DNA from 3 places in the Enterococcus sp. LJL51 genome. Region 1 is predicted to be linked to each of the others. Evidence: predicted binding sites of a transcription regulator. Region 1 holds the regulator's gene; each other region holds the start of a gene.
What was found. The regulator CtsR, encoded in region 1, represses protease genes until heat stress. The targets are predictions, from matches to a motif close to TTGGTCAAAAAAGGTCAAANA.
Positions count from the first base shown of each region.

Region 2: the regulator CtsR is predicted to act here: its motif matches at 1,248-1,268, upstream of ACYSNQ_RS00695 (ATP-dependent Clp protease proteolytic subunit).
Region 3: the regulator CtsR is predicted to act here: its motif matches at 961-981, upstream of clpP (ATP-dependent Clp endopeptidase proteolytic subunit ClpP).

Region 1 covers NZ_JBTXLW010000027.1:5,622-7,890, reverse strand. Annotated here, with positions in the region: gene ACYSNQ_RS17170 (ATP-dependent Clp protease ATP-binding subunit) at 1-826, opposite strand, end outside; gene ACYSNQ_RS17165 (CtsR family transcriptional regulator) at 830-1,297, opposite strand; gene ACYSNQ_RS17160 (MerR family transcriptional regulator) at 1,478-1,840, shown strand; gene ACYSNQ_RS17155 (MBL fold metallo-hydrolase) at 1,925-2,269, shown strand, end outside.
Region 2 covers NZ_JBTXLW010000001.1:154,245-156,513, forward strand. Annotated here, with positions in the region: gene ACYSNQ_RS00690 (hypothetical protein) at 1-194, opposite strand, end outside; gene ACYSNQ_RS00695 (ATP-dependent Clp protease proteolytic subunit) at 593-1,180, opposite strand; gene ACYSNQ_RS00700 (type 1 glutamine amidotransferase domain-containing protein) at 1,364-1,885, shown strand; gene vanT (membrane-bound serine racemase VanT) at 1,947-2,269, opposite strand, start outside.
Region 3 covers NZ_JBTXLW010000022.1:29,268-31,536, reverse strand. Annotated here, with positions in the region: gene ACYSNQ_RS16155 (DsbA family protein) at 1-164, opposite strand, end outside; gene clpP (ATP-dependent Clp endopeptidase proteolytic subunit ClpP) at 285-878, opposite strand; gene ACYSNQ_RS16145 (DUF3958 family protein) at 1,246-1,605, shown strand; gene ACYSNQ_RS16140 (hypothetical protein) at 1,646-2,185, shown strand; gene ACYSNQ_RS16135 (hypothetical protein) at 2,240-2,269, shown strand, end outside.

The DNA of each region.
Region 1 (2,269 bases):
CTTTTTTCAATCGATCTTCAAACTCGCCACGGTACTTAGTCCCGGCTACCAGTGCACCCATATCCAACATCATCAGACGTTTTTCCTGCATAGCCTGAGGAACCTCTCCATTAACTATCTTCTGTGCCAGACCTTCAGCAATTGCTGTTTTACCTACACCTGGTTCACCAACCAGTACAGGATTATTTTTAGTTCTTCTACTTAAAATCTGAATCAGTCTTCTTACTTCATCTGAACGGCCAACAACTGGATCAAGGTTCTTTTCTCGAGCCAATTTCGTTAAATCTCTAGCAAGCGAATCTAGTGTAGGTGTACCGCCGCCCTTTTGCGCAGCACCCTTTTGATTTTTCCGTTTGTTGCCAGACATCGCCATCTGTGGGTCATTAATACCAATTTTTTTCATAAGCAGCTGCCGAACCTTGATTAGGCTTAAACCTAAATTTACTAGAATTCGTGAAGCTAATATATCTTCATCACGCAACAACCCCAGCAGCAAATGCTCTGTCCCAATATTCGGAGCACCTAAGCGTTTAGCTTCTTCTCCAGAGTAAGCAAAAATTTGCTTCGCCCGAGGTGAATAAGGTAGATAAATCCCTTTTGGATAGGATTTTGCCATTCCGTACCCCATCAAGTGTTCAATTTCCTCGCGAATATCATTTTTGTCTACATTCAACTGGCGCAGTGTTTTGCCGGCAATACCTTTCGGCTCAATTACTAATGCCAGCAGCAAGTGTTCTGAGCCAACCGACTGATGCTTGAAATATTTTGCCTCTTCCTGTGCAATAGCCAAAACGGCTTTAGCGCTATCTGTAAATAACTCATCCATAAACTATTCCTCCTCATAGCTCAGACGCTCCAAAAAAGCATACATTAACTGAGCACGTAAAAAATCTTCCTGTGCGCCAAATTTTCCCAGCACATTTTTTCCCAAAGCAGCAAGCATCAAATTGCCTTCCTTCTTCGTCACTACTTCTTCTTCATATAATTTCTGCACAAAAACCAATGCGTCTTTCTCTGATAGCTGATCACCAATGAATTGCTCCATCTGCTTAAGCAGCTGTGTACTGTCAGATAGCTGAACCTTGGCAATTCGGATATAGCCGCCTCCACCTCGTTTACTTTCAACAGAATATCCCCGCTGAATGGTAAAACGAGTATTAATTACATAATTTATCTGGGAAGGGACACAATTGAATAAATTGGCCATCTCGGCACGTCGAATCTCAATCTTACTGCTATCTTCTAGTATCTTTTTCAAATAGGCTTCAATCAGATCAGAAGTGTTCTTATTGTTCATGACATTATCCTTCTCCCTTGACTAATACTGACCATAATTATATCGTTTTTGTACAAGTAAATAAAGAAGAAAGCTTATACTTTATTGAAAAATCAAAGGATTTTCAACAAATAATTCACATTTTCAGTATTGACCTTGGAGTTTACTCTAATGTTATGATGAAATCAGGAGGAAAACAACATGACCACTGAATGGACAATCAACGAGATTGCTAAACTGACAAACCTTTCGAAAGACACTATCCGGTATTATGAAAAAGAAAAACTGATTACACCTAAACGCAGCGACAACAATTACCGCATCTATTCAAAAGAAGAGCTGTTCAAGCTAAAATATATCGCTGTAATGAAATATGCCCGCTTTTCTCTAAAGGAAATCAACACCTTCATGCTGCTCTTTGACCAGGAGCTTTCTGAAGACTGCAACCAGCAGGGTAAAACTTTACTAGAGAAAAAAATTAGCGATTTAGAGAGAGCCGTGCGCCATTATCAGGCAATTCTACAGCTGTTAAAATCCCCTATACGGATGACTTTCAGCAGTTGAAACAGCACTTGGAAAATAGCGGCACTGATCACTCTTTAGATAGTTTTATTGAAAAATTATTTGAAGAAATCAAGGAGGAAACATATGAAAACAATTTATCATTCCACTGAAGAATCACTGCAGCTGATTACGATGCCGCGGATATTTCCTATAAATTGCTACATTATTTTAGAAAAAGACTACTGTGTACTAATCGATTGTAGTAAACAAGGGATGGCAGAACCCATCATTAAAGCGGTAGAGGATACCGGCAAACCTTTGAAGTATATCATTCTGACCCATGCACAAGCCGATCATACTGGAGATATCAATAAAATAAAAAATTATTTTCCAAAAGCAAAAGTCTGCATTGGTGCACAAGAATTTTCAGATAGTAAAACAGGCGTGAGAAATATCCATCTACCGATAGAACCGGAGCTGCTGCTGAAG
Region 2 (2,269 bases), on a different contig from region 1:
TCATATTTCATCGTACCTTCTTTAAAGATTCCCTGAATCTCTGTAATCCGCTCTGGAGAAAGCTCTGCTGTCTTCTTATCGTCGATTGCCTGACGCAGCTCCTCGTAATAAACATTCATATTTTCGCCGATTTTTTCGGTCTCCTGCACAATATCGTTAATCTTTTGAATATAATAGCCTAAATTTGGTTTCACTTTTCTTCCTACTTTCTTTTATTATCAATTTATTTTACCGTTTTCCCTTCTTGCTGACAAGCCCAGAATAAAAACCTGTAGTTCCACAAAAATAACTATCGTTATTTTATATGGACTATTCTAGAATTTTTCAAATTTTTTTTGAAATTCTAAAGACTTATAAACATAAAAGAGCGAAACAAAACGGACACTCCGTTTATTTCGCTCTTTAAACCTGAATAAAAAACTAAATAGAAGTACTTATCAACACTAAACTGTGACAGAGCAGCTCTTTTTTATTTCTCGATGCTGCCTCTTCTGTCTCTACTCCTGTCTTTTTCTAAAAAATGTCTTTCCAGAATTAAACACCTCTAGCTTTACTCATTAGATGTCAGCCACTTGACACATCATTTGACTTATTAAATTTCGTCGCTGGATTTAATAATTTTAGATACCATGCCATATTCTTTGGCTTCTTCTGCAGACATCCAGAAATTGCGGTCTGTATCTTTAGCTACCTGTTCATAGGTTTGACCTGTTGCTTCAGCAATCATCCGGTTAACACGTTCTCTCATACGGACAATTTCCTTCGCTTCAATTTGAATCTCTGTTCCTTGACCTTGTACTCCGCCAGCCGGCTGATGAATCATAAACCGAGTATTCGGCAGGCAGTATCTATTCTTGGCATCTGCCGCAAGATAGATTGTGACACCGGCACTTGCCACCCAGCCAGTACCTACAACGATAACCTCTGGCTTAACAAACTGAATCATGTCGTGGATAGTGTCTCCAGATTCTACATGTCCTCCCGGACTGTTGACAAAAATCTTAATAGGCTCATCACCCATTGCTGCTAATAAAAGCAGCTGAGAAGAAACCTCTCTGGCTAAATCCTGTGTTACTTCACCATAAATCAGAATTGTCCGCTCTTCCCATAATTTCTTCATAATCATACTTTGATCATTTTTCGGTGTATTTTCTTTTTCTTCTTCTTCTAAACGATACATTTATACATACCTCCTGCTTTTCAGTAAGGAATGACTATCCATTCCGGTCACTCCTCTATTTTACCAAAAAGTCAGGATTGTTCAAACAAAGAAGTGTCTATCTTTTGAATACTTAAAAAAATCACGTTAGGATAAAGTTAAGCTGATTCATTCAGCCACAACAAACAAGAAAGAGGAGATTCGATGACAAACACAGGAAAAGTTGCAGTATTAGTTACAGATATGGTGGAAGACGTAGAATTGACCTCACCAAAAAAGGCCTTGGAAAGTGCCGGTTACACTTTGACGCTAATTGAAAAAGAAGCCGGCAAAACTATTACTGGAAAAAAGGGAGAGACCTTTGTCATTGATGCAGCGATTGATGATGTTTCTCCAGAGGAATTTTCTGCGTTGCTAATTCCTGGAGGCTTTTCACCTGACCAGCTGCGTGCAGATCAACGTTTTGTAGATTTCACTGCCTACTATTTGGAAAATGACTTGCCGTTATTTGCGATTTGCCATGGTCCCCAATTATTTATCCAGACTGGTTTAACTAGCGGACGTAAAATGACTGCCTATCTAACTGTACAGCCGGATATTCATTACGCTGGCGCTGAGGTTGAAGATCAGGCCGTTGTCATTGATAAGAAACTTGTAACTAGTCGGAATCCAGATGACCTGCCGGCTTTTAACGAAGCAATTGTTTCTGTACTAAAGGATAGCTAAAAGTTCAACCTGTTGAAACAACACTGAAACATAGGGTTACATTCCCTCTGTTTCAGTGTTTTCAATTTTCCAGCCGGCTGCCGATCCTGCTTAGAATCTCATTCGTAATCGTTTGACTTTTTTTAGCGGCTTCTTCACCATTCTCCAGCACCGTTATAACTACCCCTGGCTGAATAGCTGGTGCTTCGGTTAAATCCACCAGCAGCATGTCCATGCAAATCATACCGATTTGAGGCAGCTCCTGATCTTCATAGCTTAGCCTATAACCTGTCTCCGATAAATTTCGAGAAATTCCATCGGCATAGCCTATCGAAACAACACCAACCTTCTGCCCTTTTACCGCCTGTCTACCAGTTCCATAGCCGAGATACTGCCCATACGCAA
Region 3 (2,269 bases), on a different contig from region 1:
TTCACATAAGTCGTAAGCATATCGTCATATTCATTAAACCACTGTCTACAATAAGGGCAGCGGACATTCATAAACTCAATCATTTTCACTGGAGCCGAGTCTCTGCCGATGATTAAACCATTTTCTTCTGTAACTTTGGAGGCATCGATTTGAGAAATATCCATCATCAATAATCCTTTCTTCCTTTAATTTTCTTTCAACTATTAGTGTACTATTGTTTGTAAGTTAATTTCAAAGAAAAAAGCCTGAAATCTAATGATTTCAGACTTTTGAGATTCTGATTATTAATTCAGAGAACTGCTGTTTTCCATCACTTCATCAATCAGCCCATAATCTTTTGCCTGCTGTGCAGTCATAAAGTTATCGCGATCTGTATCTTTCTCAATCACTTCAATTGGTTGCCCCGTACGTTCAGCTAAGATTTTATTCAAGCGTTCACGTGTATCGAGAATGTGTTTAGCAGCAATTTCAATTTCAGTTGCCTGACCTTGTGCTCCTCCTAATGGCTGGTGAATCATGATTTCAGCATTCGGCAACGCAAAGCGTTTGCCTTTTTGACCGGCTGTCAGCAAGAAGCTGCCCATAGAAGCTGCCATCCCTAATACGATTGTCTGTACATCAGCTTTAACAAAGTTCATTGTATCAAAGATTGCTAATCCAGCAGAAACACTGCCGCCCGGAGAGTTGATGTATAGATAAATATCTTTTTCAGAATCCTGTGCATCAAGGAACAACAGCTGAGCGATAACGGAGTTAGCTACATTGTCGTCGATTGGTCCGCTCAACATAATGATTCTGTCTTTTAATAAGCGTGAGTAAATATCATAGGCTCTTTCGCCGCGAGATGATTGTTCTATGACTGTTGGTATTAAATTCATAAGTTATGTCCTCCTATATAAAAAGCTCATAAAAACATTCTAACATATCCCTGATTGGAATGCCTAAAAAAAGTATACTCTAATGGTCAATAAAGGTCAATTAAATTGCATTGAAATTATTCACCTGTTTTTACACAGAAAAATAGGAGAAGCTATATCAATTATTTTATATAAAGAGAAAAAATCTGATAAGTTGATTTCCAAGGATTATGATAAACTATATGTAATGAAAAGAATTTTTAATTGGTTATTTTGTCATTTTTATTATGAGACTATTTAGGAGGAAAGTTAATGAGTGATAAAGAGGTTGGATTTGTATCCAAGCAGAGAAGGCAAATCATTATCCAGAAAATTGCAGGGCGTGTAAATGGATAGAAAGAAGATTAACCAATGGGATGGCCTGCTGCTGGAAGAGCGAAATGTCGAAAAAGCATTAGACGAAGCTATAGAAACACAGAGAAAAATGGACAAGCTTGAGGATAAATATAGTGAACTGTTCTACCGGGTGAATCATCTTGTCAGCCGTTTAGATCAGTTTATCGGCAACGATCAGGAAAAACAAATGACCGAGGAATTGCGATGGCAGGTTCAGCAAAAGAAAAAAGCTGTATTCTTTCATTTGGAGGAGGAAAAAGAAAAGCTTCTTAAAGAGACTAAGGAGCTGCAGGATCAGGAAGACTTAATTTATTATCAAAAGAAACGTCTTCTAATAGAAGAAAAGGTGTAGTTGATTAGAGTAGACAGGTTCATTGGATAAGGAGCAGCAGATGAAAAATTACATGAAGCGAGACAGTCGTTTTATGCAGCAGTACTACGCACTGTTTTCTGATGAGAACATAATGAGCAGTCATCAAGCCTATTACGCAGCACTAGCGGCTTTTGTCAAAAGAAATAATCGATATTTCAGAAAAGAGGTTTTGCAAAACTCGCGCTTGGATATGCTAATCGAGCTTGATCCGGCAGTCTATGTTAATCCAGAGACAACTCTCTCTTTGGAAACAGAGAAAAACATAGTAAGTCAACGTGAATATAATAAAATCGGCGGGTTAGCGATGATCATCAGCAGTACGTTATGGGAGCTGGCGGCGGTTCCTACAAGCAATGACTGCCCAAAAATTAATCAATATACTATGTATTATGTTCTTGCGAAGCAGCCGAACGGGAAAATTCATTTTTTGGAAGAATGTGAGCAGTGTGGCTATCTGATGGACAGTTATGGAAATGAGTATGAGGGACTAGCTGGCATTATTTTTCCAGCAACGAGAGAAGAAATTGCCATCCACCTCTCTAAAAAAGGTATATTGTAGAAAGTAAAAGAATTATTTGCGGCTAAATGAACACGAAAAAAGGAGTAGTATGATTTGAATGATGTAAATGATATTGAAGAGCTT